2 regions of the Brevundimonas sp. S1H14 genome follow, and region 2 is predicted to be linked to the other one. Evidence: riboswitches for the same ligand, from Rfam matches in the RefSeq annotation. Region 2 holds a riboswitch; the other holds the start of a gene.
What was found. A riboswitch is a leader RNA that binds a small molecule or an ion and turns the genes downstream of it on or off. The one in region 2 is predicted to bind cobalamin.
Positions count from the first base shown of each region.

Region 1 (8,843 bases), 390 kb from region 2:
CGACCCCGGTCGCACGGCGCACCAGTCGCACATCGACATCATAGTCCATTGCATCCGCCAGACGCACCGCAGCCTTCAGCGTCATCCGTTCCCGATCACGCAGCCACAGACAGACCTGGCCTCGGGGAACGCCCAGCCTCCTCGCCAGCCGGGATTGGTTGAGACCGTCCTTCCGGCGCTTCTCGTAAACCTGACCGATCAAACGCCATAGTTGGCGCTGCACCCGCTCCGCTTTTTCAGCCGCTCCCACGCCCCTCATTTCCATCTCCGCTCAGGTCCGCTTGATGAATGTTATGATATAACATAATAGCGACTTTCTTCATGAACGGGGAACGCCATGCACTCAAGATCAATCCTTCTCGCCGCCGCGAGTTTTTCAGCAATTTCGACGGCTGCCTGGGCTGACGCCCTGCCCCAGTCCGGCCCAGCGACCACGCGCGTCGATGACGTAGTGGTCACTGCTGACGCCTTGGGGCGCTCGGGCAGCGAGGTCGTCTCGAGTGTGGCGGTTCTGCGCGGCGACGAGTTGATCCAGCGTCGGCAATCAACGCTGGGCGAGACGTTGACGGGCTTGCCGGGCGTCAACTCGGACACCTTCGGCGGCGGGGCCAGCCGTCCTGTCATCAGAGGTCAGACCGCGCCGCGCGTGAAGGTGCTGACCGACGGCTCGGCCCTGATGGACGCTTCCGAAGTCTCGCCCGACCACGCCGTGTCCGGCGAGCCTCTGCTGCTGGAAGGCGTCGAGATCCTGCGCGGGCCGTCCGCCCTGCTCTACGGCGGAGGCGCCATCGGCGGAGCGGTCAATCTGATCGACAAGAAGATTCCGACGCGCATCCCTGAGAACGGCGGCGAAGGCGTCGCCGAGTTCCGGCTGGGCACTGCGGACAATGAACAGGCGGGCGTGGTCGGCCTGACCGCCGGCGCAGGGGCCTTCGCCATCCGGGTCGAGGCCGCCGGGCGCCGCACCGACGACTACGAAGTCCCCGATTTCGATGAAGCCACGCTGGACGGATCGTTCAACCGCAGTTCGACCGCAACCCTGGGCCTGTCCTGGATCGGTTCGCGCGGCTATCTGGGCGCCGCCTATACGGAGCAACGCAGCGAATACGGACTGCCAGGGCATACGCATGAGTATGAATCCTGCCACCCGCACGGATCCAGTCTGCATTGCGGCGGTCATGACCACGGCGATGACGACCATGACCACGATCATGATCACGACCACGATCATGACCATGTCCCGATCGTCGACCTGATCAGCAAGCGGGTGGACGTGCGCGGCGAGATCGAGAATCCGTTCGCCGGGATCGAACGCATCCGCTTCCGCGGCGGCTACACCGACTATCGCCATGACGAGATCGACGACGGCGAGATCGCCACCACCTTCACCAATGAAGGCTATGACGCCCGCGTCGAGGTGCAGCACGCCGCCATCGGCGGGGTGCGCGGCGTGGTCGGCGCCCAGACCTCGCGCAGCGATTTCGCCGCCGTCGGCGCCGAATCCTTCATTCCCGAAAGCCGCACCGAGAACCACGCCCTGTTCCTGGTCGAGGAATACGTCGCGGGCGACTGGCGCTTCGAAGGCGCCCTGCGGCAGGAGTGGCAGGAGGCCCGCGCACAGGGACGCCCCGACGTCGACCACAAGCCCTTCTCTATCTCCGGCGCCGCCAGTTGGACCTTCACGCCCGGCTATATGATCAGCCTGACCCTGGCCCGATCGCAACGCGCGCCGACCGCGCAGGAACTGTATGCCCGCGGCGTTCACCTGGCCACCAACACCTATGAGATCGGCGACGCCGACCTGGACGTCGAGACGGCCGTGTCGGTCGAGCTGGGCCTGAAGAAGACGGAGGGCGCCACCATCTTCGCCGCCAGCCTGTATCACTACGACTACGACGGCTATGTCTATGCGCGGACGCTGGATCAGTTCGAGGACTTCCGCCTGATCCGTTACAGTCAAAACGATGCCCGTTTCACCGGCATCGAGGGGCAGATCACCCACGATTTCCGTCCCGGCCTTTCGGCCACGGTGTTCGGCGACTATGTCCGCGCAGAATTGAAAGGCGGAGGCGGCGACCTGCCGCGCATTCCCGCCGGTCGTCTGGGCGCGCGCGGCGACTTCTATCAGGGCGCCTGGTCCGGCAACATGGAATATGTCCACGTCTTCGAGCAGGATCGTATCGCAGCCTTCGAGCGCAAGACGCCCGGCTACGACATGATCAACGCCACCTTGGCCTATGACGTCCCGACGATCGCCGACATCAACGGCCAGATCTTCGTGCGCGGGACCAATCTTTTCGACGAGAAGGCGCTGAATCACGCCTCCTTCATCAGCCATCTGGCTCCGCTGCGCGGCCGCAATTTCGTGCTCGGCTTCCGCGCCCGCTTCTGATCCTTCCCCTCCTCCCCCCGCCTGACCGCGGCGTCCCATGACGTCGCGGCCGACTTTTCCCTGAAAGGATCGCCATGAACGCTCGTGTCCAGACCTGGGGCGACGCCGCCGCCGTCGGCCTGTCCTGCCTGTGCATGATCCACTGCTTCGCCCTGCCGCTCGCTGCAGGAATGCTGCCGATGCTGGGTTTGTTCGTCGAGGCGCCCTGGGTGCATTGGGCCTTCGCCGCGACGGCGGCTCCCATCGCAGCCTGGAGCCTGACGCGACCGGACGCCAGCGGACGCCGCGCCTGGCCGCTGATCAGCCTGGGAGCCCTCGGCGTCGCCATGCTGTTCCTAGCGGCCGCCGAGTGGCCATCCCACGAAATGGAGACGCCGATCACAGTCATCGGCGGCCTGATGCTCAGCGCAGCTCATGTGATGAACTGGCGACGCAGACCGCATGTCCGCTAAGCCTGCCGGCGCCCGCCTTCAGGCGACGGGCGCGTCGAGCATTCACGGCGCTAGGCCGACAGTTCTTTCCGGATGATCTCGGCCCCGGCGCTCAGGGCTTCCAGTTTGCCTTGGGCCACACGGCGAGACAGGGGCGCCATGCCGCAATTGGTGGCGGGATAGAGTTTGTCGGCGTCCACGAACTGAAGCGCCTTGCGCAGGGTGTCGGCGACCTCCTCCGGCGTCTCGATCGCGTCGGTCGCCACATCGATGGCCCCGACCATCACCTTCTTGCCCCGGATCAGTTCGATCAGATCCATCGGCACGCGCGCGTTCTGGGCCTCAAGCGAAATGATATCGATGCTGGACGTCCGCAGCTTGGGGAAGGCCTCCTCATACTGCCGCCATTCGGAACCAAGCGTCTTCTTCCACTCGGTATTGGCTTTGATGCCGTAGCCGTAGCAGATGTGGACGGCGGTCTCGCAACGAAGCCCCTCGGCCGCCTTCTCCAGCGTCGCCACGCCCCAGTCGTTGACCTCGTCGAAGAAGACGTTGAAGGCCGGCTCGTCGAACTGCACGATGTGGACGCCCGCCGCCTCCAGCTCTCTGGCCTCCTCATTGAGGATTTTTGCGAATTCCCAGGCCAGTTTTTCACGGCTGCCGTAGTGGTCGTCATAGAGGGTGTCGATCATCGTCATCGGCCCCGGCAGGGCCCATTTGATCGGCTGGTCGGTTAACCCGCGAAGGTATCTGGCATCCTCGACGAAGACCGACTTCGGTCGGCTGACGGCGCCCACGACCACCGGCACGCTGGCGTCATAACGATTGCGGATACGCATGGTCTTGCGGTTCGCGAAGTCTACGCCGTCCAGGTGTTCGATGAAGGTGGTGACGAAATGCTGGCGGGTCTGTTCGCCGTCGCTGACGATGTCGATGCCGGCGCGGCGCTGATCATCCAGCGACAGCCGCAGCGCGTCCCGCTTGGCTTCGATCAGGTCCTCCCCTTCCAGTTTCCAGGGCGACCAGAGGGTTTCAGGTTCGGCCAGCCAGACAGGTTTGGGCAGACTGCCGGCGGTCGAGGTGGGCAACAGGGTTTTCATGATGGATGACTTTGGAATGCTGGGCTGGATCAAACGGCGAAGCTGGCGGACCATTGGTCGAGGACGTCGCGGTACGGCTTGATGAAGCGTTCTTCCACGAACCTGCCCTGTTCGACGGCCAGCCGGCTGCGCTCGTCACGGTCGTAGACGATGCGGGTCAGGGAATAGTCCTGATATTTCAGGCTGGGCTGATAGTGTTCGGTCGCCGGCGAGTTGGCGTTGTAGATCTCGGGACGGTAGATCTTCTGGAAGGTCTCCATGGTGCTGATCGTGCTGACCAGCTCCAGGTCGGTGTAGTCCGCCGTCAGGTCGCCCACGTGATAGAAGGCGAACGGCGCCACGCTGCCCTTGGGCATGAAGTAACGGACCTTCATCCCCATCTTCGCAAAATACTGGTCGGTCGGCGAGAACTCGTCATTCTCATATTCGAAGCCGAGCACGGGATGCTCATTCCCGTTCCGATGATAGGTCTTGTTGCTCGACACGCTCAGGCAGATGACCGGCGGCTTTCGGAAATTTTCCCTATAGGCGCTTGACGTCAGGAAGTGCCTGAACAGCTTTCCATGCAGATCGCCGAACCCTTCCGGAACCCCGGCGCCAGGGTGGCTCTTCATATGCTCCGGCAGAACCACGCTGAAGTCGTAGTCGCGGACGTAGGAGGAGAAGTTGTTCCCCACGATCCCGTCGATCCGCTCGCCGGTCTGCTGATCGACAATCGTCGTCTGAAGAATTTCGATCAGCGGGAAACTGTCCGCCCCCTCACCCGGGGCGACGCTCATCTCGACGGAGACGATCTGGAGTTCAACCGCGTAGCGATCGCCCTTCGGATTGTCCGTGTGCGCCAGCGAGTTGAACCGGTTGTCGATCATCCTCAGCGTGTTGCGCAGATTCTCCTGACGGCTCTCCCCTCGCGCCAGATTCGCGAAGTTGGTGGTGATGCGCGTGTTTTCGGCAGGAACATAGTCCTCGTCGAGCGGGGTCCGCTTGATGCTGAAAGTGAATTCGCTGCTGAGCATGGTCTCTGCCGTTATGCTGTGACGGGACAGCGGACAGGGACGCGCGACCGCCCGCGCGGAATCGCCCCGTCGCGGCGCTCATGCGGCCTGACCGACACCCCGTCGGAGGACGTTATCTGTCGCGGCAGGTCTCCTGGCTCACGGGTCATCGCCTCCGGTCCGGCCTTCCCGAAGGCGAACCTCCAGTGACGCGAAATGGACCTTCGACTCGCCGCTCACAGTTGCGGGGGCAGCGCCGGCATCGACCGCAGTCTCACCGGCTTCCCTCTTAGCTCCGCACAATCCGAAGACCGCGCGCAGAACCACGACGACGCGAAAATGCCACGGCCGTCGCCAAAGTCAATAACGATATAAGGATATCTTTATATCGTTATTGTTGCCTGTTTCAGGTCGCCGCCGCCGTCGGATAGGGCGTAGAGACGCTGCGATCCATGTCGATCTGCAGAGCGCGACCGATGAAGGGGAAGGCGCGCTGCGGGCATGTCGGGCGCTCGCAGATCTTGCACCCGGCGCCGATGGGGGTGGCGGCGGCCTGATCGGACAGGTTCAACCCCTGCGAATAGACCAGCCGCTCTGCGTGACGGATGTCGCAGCCCAGTCCAATCGCGAACGTCTTGCCCGGCGCGCCGTACACTGGCCCCGGACTGCCGACTGTGCGGGCGATCCACAGGTAGGTGCGGCCGTCCGGCATCTGAGCCATCTGGGTCAGCACCCGCCCCGGCTGGACGAAGGCCTCATAGACGTTCCACAGCGGGCACGAGCCGCCGACGCGCGAGAAGTGAAAGTCCGTGGCCGACTGGCGCTTGGAGATGTTCCCGGCGCGGTCCACGCGGATGAAGAAGAAGGGCACGCCAAGGGCGCCGGGTCTCTGCAGGGTCGACAGGCGGTGGCAGACCGTCTCGAACCCGACGCCGAAATGCCGCCCCAGCCGGTCGATGTCATAACCGTAAACCTCGGCCTGCCGCAGGAAGTCGCCATAGGGCAGGAGCAGCGCCCCGGCGAAGTACTGGGCCAGGCCGATGCGCAACAGGTCGCGGGTTTCGCGCTCTTCCAGCACAGCGGCGTCGATCAGGCTTTCGATCAGGTCGCCCGCCTCCAGAAAGGCCAGTTGCAGCGCCATCTGAAAGGCCTGCTGACCCTGCTTGATAAAGGCCGAGACATACAGCGTCCGGCTCGGCCCGTCGTAGCGGCGCTGGGCCTCGTCCGTCTCGTCGAAGACGACGCGGACGCCGTGCTTCTCGGCCAGCCATGCGATCAGTCCGGGCCGCACCTGGCGCGGCGACAGCCCCGCCGCCGCATAAAGACGCTCGGCCGCCTCATCCAATTCAGCGACATGATTGCGGCGCGAATAGAAGAAGTCGCGCACCTGCTCGAACGGCATCCGCGCGGGGGCCTCTCCCGCCACGTCTTCACCCAGCCTCAAAGCCATGGCCTCGGCGCGTTCAGCGCTCTGACGCGTCTTGCGGTGCAGGGCGACGAGGGCGCGCCCCACGGCGGGCATGTTGAGCGCCAGTTCTCTTAGCTCGACGGTCGAGATCGGCTCATCGCCGCCGTCCGCCAGCGCGTCGCGCACATCCGAGATCAGCCGCCCCTCTTCATCCTCCGAAAAGAACTGCACGTCGACGCCGAAGACGGCGTTCAGCTTCAGCAGCAGAGGCACCGTCAGGGGGCGCTGGTTCTGCTCGATCTGGCTCAGATAGGAGTTGGAGATATCCAACGCCCGCGCGACCGCCGTCTGGGTCAGGCCGCGCTCCTCGCGCAGCCGACGCAGCCGTACCCCCATGAAGGTCTTGCTCATGTATTTTGCAACTTTTACAGATCGAGCTGGCGATATTGACAATATTTGCGCGATAAATCGCGAACAATCAGCACTTTATGTGAATATTGCAAATATCCTGGCCGCGCAAGAACGGCTCAGTTCCCCGCGTCGAACGACCCGGCCGGGACCAGAATGCGCCCCTCCATCAGGCGACGTGCGCTGCGGCTCATGATCGCCCTTTCCACAGTCCAGACGCCCTCGGTCTGACGCGCCTCGGCCCCGACCGTCAGTGCGCCCGACGGATGGCCGAAGCGAACCGAGCGACGCTCGCCGCCCCCGGCCGCCAGATTGACCAGAGTGCCCGGCACGGCCGCCGCCGCGCCGATGGCCACCGCCGCCGTCCCCATCATGGCGTGATGAAGCCTGCCCATCGACAGGGCGCGGACCAGCAGGTCGATCTGGTCCGCTGCAATCACCTTGCCGCTGGACGTCACATGATCCGCCGGCGGAGCGACAAAGGCGATCTTGGGCGTGTGCTGGCGCCGCGCCGCCTCACCGACGGAACCGATCAACCCCATGCGCACGGCGCCGATGGCGCGCAGGTCCTCAAGCCGCTTCAAAGCCGCCGGATCGTCGTTGATCGCCCCCTGCAACTCCGCCCCCGAATAGCCGAGGTCCGCCGCATTGATGAAGATCGTCGGAATGCCGGCGTTGATCAGGGTGACCTTCAGCTTGCCGCCGGCGACCAGCGCCTCCGGCACGTCCAGTTCGTCGATCAGATTGCCGGTCGGGAACATGGCGCCGCCATCCTCGCCCTCATCAGCGGGGTCGGGGAACTCCAGCACGATCTCGGCCGCGGGGAAGGTCACGCCGTCCAGTTCAAAGTCGCCCGTCTCCTGCACCCGGCCGTCCGCGACCGGCACATGGGCGATGATGGTCTTGCCGATATTGGCCTGCCAGATGCGCACGGCGCGCACCCCGTCCGGCCCGACCGGGACATAGCCCGCGTGGATGGCGAAGGCTCCCGCCGCCGTCGACAGGTTGCCGCAGTTGCCTGACCAGTCGACGAAGTCCGTGTCGATCGACACCTGCCCATACAGATAGTCGACGTCGTGATCGGGCCGCGCGCTGGGCGAGATGATCACGCATTTGCTGGTGCTGGACGTGGCCCCGCCCATGCCGTCGGTGTGCTTGCCATAGGGATCGGGGCTGCCGATCACGCGCTGGAACAGGCGGTCGCGGTCGCGGCCCGGAACGCGACACGCCTCAGGCAGGTCTTCCAGCCGGAAGAAGACCCCCTTGGACGTGCCGCCGCGCATATAGGTGGCGGGGATGGCGATCTGGGCCAGGCGCGACATTCAGGCGGCCTCCGACTTTGCGGCGAGGAAGTCCTGCGCGAACCGCTGCAGCACGCCGCCCGCCTCATAGATCAGTACCTCTTCGGCCGTGTCCAGACGACAGGTGACGGGCAGTTCGACCGTCTCGCCGGTCGCGCGATGGATCCTCAGCATCAGGTCGGCGCCGGGGCGGCGCTCGCCCGTGACATCGAAGGCCTCCGTCCCGTCCAGCCCCAGCGTCAGGCGCGTCACGCCCGATTTGAACTCCAGCGGCAGCACGCCCATGCCGATCAGATTGGTGCGGTGGATGCGCTCGAACCCCTCCGCGACAATGACCTCAACCCCGGCCAGACGTACGCCCTTGGCCGCCCAGTCGCGCGACGAACCCTGCCCATAATCGGCGCCCGCGACGATGATCAACGGCTGGCGGCGGTCCAGATAGGTCTCGATCGCCTCCCACATCCGCATGACCTTTCCGTCCGGTTCGACGCGTGTCAGGGAGCCCTTCTTCACCGCCCCGTCCACAACGGCCATCTCATTGACCAGTTGCGGATTGGCGAAGGTGGCGCGCATGGCGGTCAGGTGGTCGCCCCGGTGGGTGGCGTAGGAGTTGTAGTCCTCCTCCGGCACGCCCATCCGCGTCAGGTATTCCCCCGCCGCCGACGCAGGCAGGATGGCGTTGGACGGCGACAGGTGGTCGGTAGTGATGTTGTCCGGCAGGATCGCCAGCGGCCGCATCCCCGTCAGTGTGCGCGGATTGGCGGCCAGGGCGCCGACCCCTTCGGTGTCCCAATAGGGCGGGCGGCGG
Region 1 covers NZ_CP136679.1:2,343,857-2,352,699, forward strand. The annotation lists gene RSD66_RS11495 (helix-turn-helix domain-containing protein) at 1-259, opposite strand, end outside; gene RSD66_RS11500 (TonB-dependent receptor domain-containing protein) at 452-2,392, shown strand; gene RSD66_RS11505 (MerC domain-containing protein) at 2,467-2,844, shown strand; gene RSD66_RS11510 (methionine synthase) at 2,895-3,923, opposite strand; gene RSD66_RS11515 (DUF1852 domain-containing protein) at 3,953-4,939, opposite strand; cobalamin riboswitch at 5,045-5,249, opposite strand; gene RSD66_RS11520 (short-chain fatty acyl-CoA regulator family protein) at 5,325-6,737, opposite strand; gene prpF (2-methylaconitate cis-trans isomerase PrpF) at 6,854-8,056, opposite strand; gene acnD (Fe/S-dependent 2-methylisocitrate dehydratase AcnD) at 8,057-8,843, opposite strand, start outside.
Region 1: linked by a shared signal. The riboswitch ahead of RSD66_RS11515 (DUF1852 domain-containing protein) and the one ahead of RSD66_RS09555 (TonB-dependent receptor plug domain-containing protein) in region 2 are both predicted to bind cobalamin.

Region 2 (8,843 bases):
AAGGCGCATCAGGTCTGCCCTTACTCCAACGCCACGCGCGGCAATGTCGAGGTCGCCCTTTCGGCGGAATAATCCGGCCGGCCCAGCGCGAATAATCAATCCGGCCCCTCGCGCGTGTTGAGCCGCGCGCGCGAGGGCGCTAGGTGGATGGCCATGACCTCTCCGCTCGACGCCTCCCCCGACCCGCTCGTCACGCTGGAACCGCATCGCAAGGTCACGCTGAAGGAGGCATTCGGCATCGACTCCGACATGGTCGTGCCCGCTTTCGAAACGCGCGACAGCCATGTGCCCGAGATCGACGACTCCTATCGTTTCGATCCGCAGACGACGCTCGCCATCTGCGCGGGCTTCGCCTACGACCGCCGCGTGATGGTCCAAGGTTATCACGGCACCGGCAAGTCGACCCACATCGAGCAGGTCGCGGCCCGCCTCAACTGGCCGATGGTGCGCGTCAATCTGGACGCCCACGTCAGCCGGATCGACCTGATCGGCAAGGACGCCATCGTCCTGAAGGACGGCAAGCAGATCACCGAGTTCCGCGAGGGCATCCTGCCCTGGTCGCTGCAACGCCCGGTCGCCCTGGTGTTCGATGAGTATGACGCAGGCCGCCCGGACGTGATGTTCGTCATCCAGCGCGTGCTGGAGGCGCAGGGACGCCTGACCCTGCTGGACCAGAACCGGGTCATCCGCCCGAACAAATGGTTCCGCCTGTTCGCCACCTCGAACACGGTCGGTCTAGGCGACACCACGGGCCTGTATCACGGCGCCCAGCAGATCAATCAGGCCCAGCTAGACCGCTGGAACATCGTCACCACGCTGAACTATCTCGACCATGACGTGGAAGCCGAGATCGTCGCCGCCAAGGCGCCCGAGTACGACACGCCGGACGGCCGCCGTCAGATCGCCGCCATGGTCCGGGTCGCCGACATGACGCGCAACGCCTTCATGAACGGCGACATCTCGACCGTGATGTCGCCCCGTACGGTCATCACCTGGGCCCAGAACGCCATCATCTTCGGCGGCGACCTGGCCCTGAGCTTCCGCCTGACCTTCCTGAACAAATGCGACGAGCTGGAACGGCCGACCATCGCCGAATTCTACCAGCGCGCCTTCGGCGAGGACCTGCCGGAATCCGCAACGCGGGTTAAGATCGGCTGACGCCATCGCCGATCGTTAAATGAAAAGGCCGCCCTCCGATCCGGAAGGCGGCCTTTTTGTTCAGCCGTGCTGACGGCTCAGCGCAGGCTGGACGCGAACATCCGCGGCCGCGAACGCCGCACCAGCCACAGGTTCACGGTCGCCGCCGCCAGCACCAGCGCCGCCACGGCCTGGTGCAGCACGCCCAGCGTCACCGGCACGGCGTGGATCAGGGTCATGACGCCCAGCCCCGCCTGGAACCACAGCGCGCCCGCAAAGACGACCGCGGCGACGCCCAGCCCGCCGTCCAGACGCCCGCGCAGGGCCTGGACCGCATAGAAGGTGCCGGCGAACAGCAGCACATAGGCGCCCATCCGATGGTTCAGTTGCACCAGTCCCTGATCATGCAGGAAGGCCAGCGCTCCCTGCCCCCATGCGATCGGCGGGAAGAAGGCTCCGTTCATCAGCGGCCAGTCCGTGTAGATCAGGCCCGCCTTGGCGCCCGCCACCAGACCGCCCAGCAGGCACTGGATGAAGACACCGCCCAGCAGCAGTCCCGCGCCCCAGGTCCAAGCCCGCGACGGGCGGTTGGCGTCCACGCCGGCCCATGCTTCCAGCCCCGTCCAGATCAGACCGGCGAAAATCAGGAAGGCCAGGCCCAGATGGGTCGCCAGCCGCTCCGGCGCCACATCGACGCGCTCGGCCAGACCGCTGGACACCATCCACCAACCGATCAGCCCCTGCAGGCCGCCCAGAGCCAGCAGCACGGCGCAGCGGCCGATCAGGCGGCGCGGGATCACCCGGAACGCAAGGAAGGCGACGAAGGGCAAGGCGAAGACGGCGCCGATCAGACGCCCCAGCAGCCGGTGCGCCCACTCCCACCAGAAAATGTACTGGAACTGCGCCATGCTCATGCCGGCGTTGACTTCCGTGTACTGGGGGATGGCCTTGTACTTGTCGAACGCTTCGACCCAGTCAGCGTGGTTCATCGGCGGCAGGGCGCCCATGATGGGCTTCCATTCCGTGATCGACAGACCCGATCCGGTCAGGCGCGTCGCCCCCCCGACCACGATCATGGCGAACACCAAGGTCGCGCAGAAAAACAGCCACAGCGCCACAGCGCGGCTGCGATCCAAATCCCCAATACGCTTCATTCGACGCCTGCCGTTCGCCCCGATATGCTTGCCGCCTCTTCACAGGCGGCGGAACCGAGGGATATGCCCCTCCCGCGTGGCAAGATCGAGTCGCTTTCTTCGCCAAAGCGTCGCACAGCAGTCAGGGAGCGCCGGTCGGTGCAATATATCGAGATCGCCATCGCCATTATCGGCGCCGTGGCCCTGGCGTGGATCGCCGACCTTCTAACGGGACGCCGAGGCATCGGGGCGGTCATCCTGGTCGCCCTGGTCAGCGCGGCCTGCGGCGCCTTTCTGGCCATTCGCGTCTTTGCGGTCGCCGCACTGACGGACTGGGAATGGCTGCTGTGGTCGCTGGTGACCACGGTCATCGGCCTGGCGGCCTTCTTCCTGTTCAGGAACAAGCGCTGATGCCGCCCCGCGCACGCCGGTTCGTCGCCACCGTGGCGGTGGTGTTCTTCCTGATCTTCTGGATCTGGGGCGCCGTGACTGTGCACGACCTGCTGCCCAAGGCCTGGTGGATCGATCTGATCTTCTTCACCGTGGCTGGGATCGGCTGGGGCGTGCCGCTTATTCCCCTGCTGCGATGGGCCGAACGGGAATAGAGGTTCGGCCGGACCGCCCCGATGTCAGGGCGGCCCGGCCTTCGTATCAGAAGCGAACGCGCACGCCGCCGAAGACCCCACGACCGGCCGTGCCGTAGCCCAGCACGGTCTGATATTCCTCGTCGAAGGCGTTCTCGATCCGGCCATAAACTTCCAGATTGTCGTCGATCGGATAGGAAGCTCGCAGGTCGACCAGGGTGAAGGCGTCGACCTTCACCGCGTTCTCCAGGTCATTGAACGACTCGCCGACGTAGCGAACGGACAGGCCGGTTTTCAGACCAAACGCCCAGTCGTAGTCCGCCGCCAGATTGGCCATGTGTTCAGGGCGGCGACGCAGGCGCTTGCCTTCGTTTTCGCCGACGGCGTTCTTGGCGTCCGTCCAGGTGTAGTTGGCGTTCAGGTGCAGGCGCTCGGTCACGTCGAAGCGGCCGATCAGTTCGACGCCCTTGGCCTCGGCCTTCTGGATGTTCTGATAGTAGCCGCCGTAGGGCTGGCTGCAAATCGGGTGAAGGTCGCCCGGCAGGCAGTTGGCGTAGTCGATCTCATTGTCGCTATCGCGCTGGAAATAGGTCGCCGAGACGACGGCGCGGTCGAACAGGCGCTGTTCGACGCCGATCTCCCAGCTGTCGGACTCTTCCGGCTGCAGGTCCAGGTTGCCGTATTCGCTGTAGAGCTCGTACAGGCCCGGCGCCCGGAAGCCCTGCCCCCAGCTGGCGCGCACCACGGTCGCGCCGTCGTTCAGCGACCAGGCCGCCGCAACCTGCCCCAGCAGATTGTCGCCATACTGAGCGTGACCGTCATAACGCAGCCCGCCGGTCAGGGTCAGGCCGTCCAGCACGGTCCACTGAACCTGACCATAAACGCTGTTCAGCTCAGCCTCGCCGCGCCCGTAGTCGGCGTTGGGATTCCAGTCGCCCAGCGAGCGGGACTTCATTTCCGACTTTTCGTGCTCGACGCCGAAGGTCGCGTTCAGCGTCTCGGTGACGGCGAAGGCGCCCTGATATTCCCAGCGCCGGTTCTGGCCTTCGGCGTCGAAGGTCAGGGTCTGGATTTTATTGTCCGGGTTGAAGTTGCGGCGATCCGTATCTGTGTGGGCATAGCCGATGCGGTTACGGAAACGGCCATCCAAAAGGTCGAAGTTCAGACCGGCGTAGGCGACCAGTTCCTGGGTCTTGCCGTAATCGCGGCTGTCGCCGTTCCAGGCGTCCAGATCCGCGCGTCCGCTGGACCATACCGAGCGCAGATCCACAGAGACGGCGTCGGTGATCTTCAGATTCAACCGACCTGACAGGCCGGTGTTGTCATAGCCGTCGTCCTCGGTCCCCGTGGCGTAGGCCGAATAGCCGTCGGTCGAATAACGGCTGGCCGCCAGGCGCCAGCTCAGGCGCTCATTGGCGCCGCCGACGCCGCCGCGGAAATAGGTCGTTCCGCGCGCGCCGGCCTCGGCGTCCAGGCTGCCCTGGAAGGCTTCCGTCGGCTCGGTCGTGACGATGTTCACCACGCCGCCGATGGCCTGGCTGCCCCACAGGGTCGACTGGGCGCCGCGCAGGACCTCGATACGCGCGGCGTCGCCAACCAGCAGGTTGCCGAAGTCGAAGCCGCCCTGGGTCGAGGACGGATCGTTCAGCTTGACCCCGTCGATCAGCACGACGGTGTGATGGCCTTCGGCGCCGCGAATACGCAGGCTGGTCACGGTGCCCGGCCCGCCGTTGCGGCTGTAATTGACGCTGGGCGTCTGCGCCAGAAGCTCGGCCACGGCCGTCGTCTGGCGCGCTTCGATGGCGGCCTGCGTCAGGACGGTGACGGAAGCTCCGACCCGCTCGATCGGCTGAGCTGAACGGTTGGCGGTGACGACCACGTCCTCGACGGCGGTCGCGCCGGCGCGGCCCGCCACGTCAGGGGCGGCCGCCTGTTGATCAGCGCCTTCCGCTGCATAGGAAGGGGCGGCGGCCAGAAGGCTGGCGGCGGCCAGGGCGGCGAATGCGGTCCGGTTCAATCCGGTTCTCCATATGACGACGCCGCGCCCGACCGACCCCGCCCTGACGAGCGAAGGCGGCCGCTGACGCGGCTGGTTTCAAGACTGTCGTCACACGAGTTGCCTCGACCGCCCGGCACATCCCGACCGCGCGGAGAACGACGGCGACAGGCAGGTCTCCTGGCTCGCGGATCAAGGCCGGTGCGCGTCGCCTTCCCAGTGGTCGATCAGGACGAAACCCTTCGAGCCGCCAGTGGCGTTTGACGCGCGGGCTAGCCGCTTACAGTTGCGGGAACAGCCGGAGTTTCACACTCCATTCCCTTTTAACCCCCCGTTCGGAGGGACCTGACGCGGTCGCCGCAGTAAGGCCGCTTGCCGCTGAGGTCAACCTGGCCGCCATGGCGGCAAAGCAGAGCGAAGAGGCGGCGCCCAGGAAAAAGGGGCGCGGAGATGATCTCTCCACGCCCCTGATCCTTGTTGAACGGAACCGAGGTCAGACCGCTGCGGGCTGCGCCTGTCCATCCGCGTCGTCCGGCTCGGGCATGTCGTCCAGTTCGCCCTCCCACTTGGCGACCACGGCCGCCGCGACCGAGTTGCCGACGACGTTGGTGGCCGAGCGCCCCATGTCCAGCAGGTGATCGACGCCCAGCACGATGGCGATCCACGCCTCTGGCAGGCCGAAGTAGGTCAGGGTGGCCATGATCACCACCAGCGAAGCGCGCGGAATGCCGGCAATGCCCTTTGACGTCACCATCAGCAGCAGCAGCATGAAGATCTGCTGCGACACGCTGAGATGCACGCCGTGGGCCTGCATGATGAACATGGTCCCGAAGGTGCAGTAGAGCATCGACCCGTCGAGATTGAACGAATAGCCCAGCGGCAGGACGAAGCTGACGATGCGGCGACGCACCCCCACCTTGGGCAGAGCCTCCAGGATGCGGGGATAGGCGGCCTCCGAACTGGCGGTCGAGAAGGCCAGCAGGGTCGGGGTGCGGATGGCCCGGAACAGCGGGACGACCCGCTTGCCCAGCACCACGGCGCCCGCCACGAACAGCAGACCCCACAGCGTCGCCATTGACCCGTAGAAGCCCAGCACGAACTTGGCGTAGGTGCCCAGCATCTCCAGCCCCTGCGTGGCGATGGTCGAAGCCAGGGCGGCGAAGATGGCGAAGGGCGCCAGCTTCATCACGAACTCGGTCACCTTAAGCATGATGCTGGCGGCCTGTTCGACCAGGTGCAGCACCGCCGGCGCCTTGTCGTCCAGGGCCGCGACCGCCGTGCCGACGAAGACCGAGAAGACCACGATCTGCAGGATCTCGTTCCTGGCCATGGCGTCGAAGATCGAGGTCGGCACCAGGTGGGCGATGAAGCCGTGCAGCGAGAAGGCGTCGGTCGAGGCCGCCGGGGCCGTCGCCGCCACCGCTTCCGGCAGGTGCATGTTCGCGCCCGGCTGCAGCAGTTGGACCATCACCAGACCCAGCACCAGCGAGACGATCGAAGCGCCGATGAACCAGGTCATGGTCTTCACGCCGATCCGCCCCACCGAGGCGGCGTCCTCCATATGGGCGATGCCCGCCACCAGGGTCGTGAACACCAGCGGCGCGATGATCATCTTGATCAGCCGCAGGAAGATGTCGGTGATGAGATTGAGGTTCGACGCCGCGGCCGAAGCCTGATCCGCCGTCAGAAAATGATTCAGGCCCCAGCCTGTCACAACGCCGAGGACCATCGCCCCGACGATGAGGTAAGCGAACATACGTTTCATACAGTCGTCCTGGTTCGCGGCGCAGAAACCCCCAACGCCGCCGTTACACCAATGGAGGGCCCCACCGCCCGCATCTCAGCCGCAGCGAATAGCCGATAAAACCTCTATGGCACATCACATATTTTTGCATGGACAGGCCTGCGTCACACCGCAGCCTGAGCCTCGTCCAGCAAAAGTCGGTCACGCCAACCGTCATAAGCGACATCGACATTGGCCGGAAGCTCTCGCTTCAATCGCTGATAGTCCAGATCGATATGCAGATTGGTTAGCACGGCCTGCTTCACGCCCGTCTGCGCGATCCAGTCCAGCGCCTTGTCGACATGGGCGTGGGTCGGATGAGGCGTATAACGAAGGGCGTCCAATATCCACAGGTCAGCCCCGCGCACTGCTTCCAGCGCCTCGTCATCAAGGTCGGACACGTCGCTGGAATAGACAACCCCGCCGATCCTGTAGCCGACCGATCGAATCGGGCCGTGCGCCTGGTCGAAGGTGACGACAGGCAGATCCCCTCCCGGCCCCGGCACGCTCCAGCGACAGCCGTGCGGCGGAAGCGGACGCGCCTCGACGATGGCCGGATAGCCGTGCTGGCTCTCGAAGATGTAGTCGAATCGTCGTGTCAGGGCCGCATGGGTCGGCTCATCCATCCAGGCCGGAATGCGTCCCCGCGCATGGGCGGCGAAGACCCGCAGATCGTCGATGCCGTGGGTCTGGTCCGCATGGTCGTGGGTATAGAGGACCCCGTCGATGCCCCGGACATCCGCCATCAGCATCTGCTGGCGGAAGTCAGGCGAGGTGTCGACGACCACGCTGGTCACGCCATCGGGACCATGAAGACGGGCCAGCATGGAACAGCGGGTGCGCCGGTTGCGCGGCTCGGCCGGATTGCAGTCTCCCCAGTCGCCGTCGCCGCGCGGCACCCCGCCCGACGAACCGCACCCCAGAATGACGATCTCCAGCTCTCTCATTCGGCGGGCCGGGGGATACGGTCGAACAGGTTGAAGAAGGCATCGGTCGTCAGGCGATCCGCCTGTTCCGGCGTCCATCCTCGAATCTCGGCCAGCTTGGCCAGCACCAGGCCGACATAGGCCGGCTCGTTGCGGCGGCCCCGATGCGGGATCGGCGCCAGATAGGGGCAGTCCGTCTCGACGATGATACGGTCTTCGGGCATCCGCCGGATCACCGCCCTCACCTCTTCGGCCGCCTTGAAGGTGGCGATGCCGGAAACAGAGAACCAGCCGTCCAATTCCATCGCTAGTTCAGCCAGCTCCATGCCGCTGGTGTAGCAGTGCATGAGGAATTTGAACGGCGCCCGCCCATGTTCTTCGCGCAGAATGTCGGCCATGACCTCATCCGCCTCACGGGTGTGGATGACCAGCGGCAGCCCGGTGCGGCGCGCCGCCTCGATATGCTGTCGGAACACCGCCGTCTGCACGTCGCGAGGGCTGAGATCGTAATGGAAGTCCAGTCCGCACTCCCCGATGCCGATGACGCGCGGACGCTGCGCCAGCTCGACCAGACGATCCGCCGTCAGGTCGGCGTAGTCCTTGGCCTCATGGGGATGCACCCCGACCGTGCACCAGATGTCGGCGTTGTTCATCGCCAGCGCGTGGGTCGCGTCAAAGGTCGACAGCTTGTCCGAAATCTCGACCATCAGCCGCACGCCCGCCTCTCTCGCGCGCGCGATCACGGCGTCGCGGTCTTCATCGAACTGGGGCGCGTGAAGATTGACGTGACTGTCGATGATCATTTCAGGTGAACGCCCTCATACCGATGCCTTGACGCGGGCGATGTCGGCCAGGGCCCCGGCCAGCACATCGCCCTTGTCCATATTCAGGCCCGCCGCGCGGTCTGGCAGTTCCGACAGCCGCCCCCACAGCTCAGCCCACAGGGCGCCCTCGCGGCCGCCAGTCTCGACCGCACGCCGCTTCACCGCCGCGATCAGCCGATCCATCAGGGCGTCGAACCGCGCCTGCCCTTCGACGCCGCGAAAGCCGTCAGCCACGGCCAGTTGCTCGGCGCGGTCCACAGCGCCGCCTTCGACCCAACTGCGCGCCAGACGATCCGTTTCGGACATTGCGCCGGACGCCAGATCCAGCGCGGCGCCCGGCGAGCCGCCAGCCATACGCGCCGCCTCATCCGCCTCCGACGGCGACACGCCGGTGCGGCCCTGGACCAGTTCCGCCAGACGGTTTTCGGGCCAGACCGGAAAGCTGAGACGGCGACACCGC
Region 2 covers NZ_CP136679.1:1,952,546-1,961,388, forward strand. The annotation lists gene RSD66_RS09530 (organic hydroperoxide resistance protein) at 1-72, shown strand, start outside; gene cobS (cobaltochelatase subunit CobS) at 148-1,158, shown strand; gene RSD66_RS09540 (COX15/CtaA family protein) at 1,236-2,291, opposite strand; gene RSD66_RS09545 (hypothetical protein) at 2,430-2,681, shown strand; gene RSD66_RS09550 (DUF2842 domain-containing protein) at 2,681-2,875, shown strand; gene RSD66_RS09555 (TonB-dependent receptor plug domain-containing protein) at 2,922-4,871, opposite strand; cobalamin riboswitch at 5,003-5,214, opposite strand; gene RSD66_RS09560 (dicarboxylate/amino acid:cation symporter) at 5,344-6,615, opposite strand; gene RSD66_RS09565 (MBL fold metallo-hydrolase) at 6,759-7,580, opposite strand; gene RSD66_RS09570 (TatD family hydrolase) at 7,577-8,362, opposite strand; gene RSD66_RS09575 (DNA polymerase III subunit delta') at 8,378-8,843, opposite strand, start outside.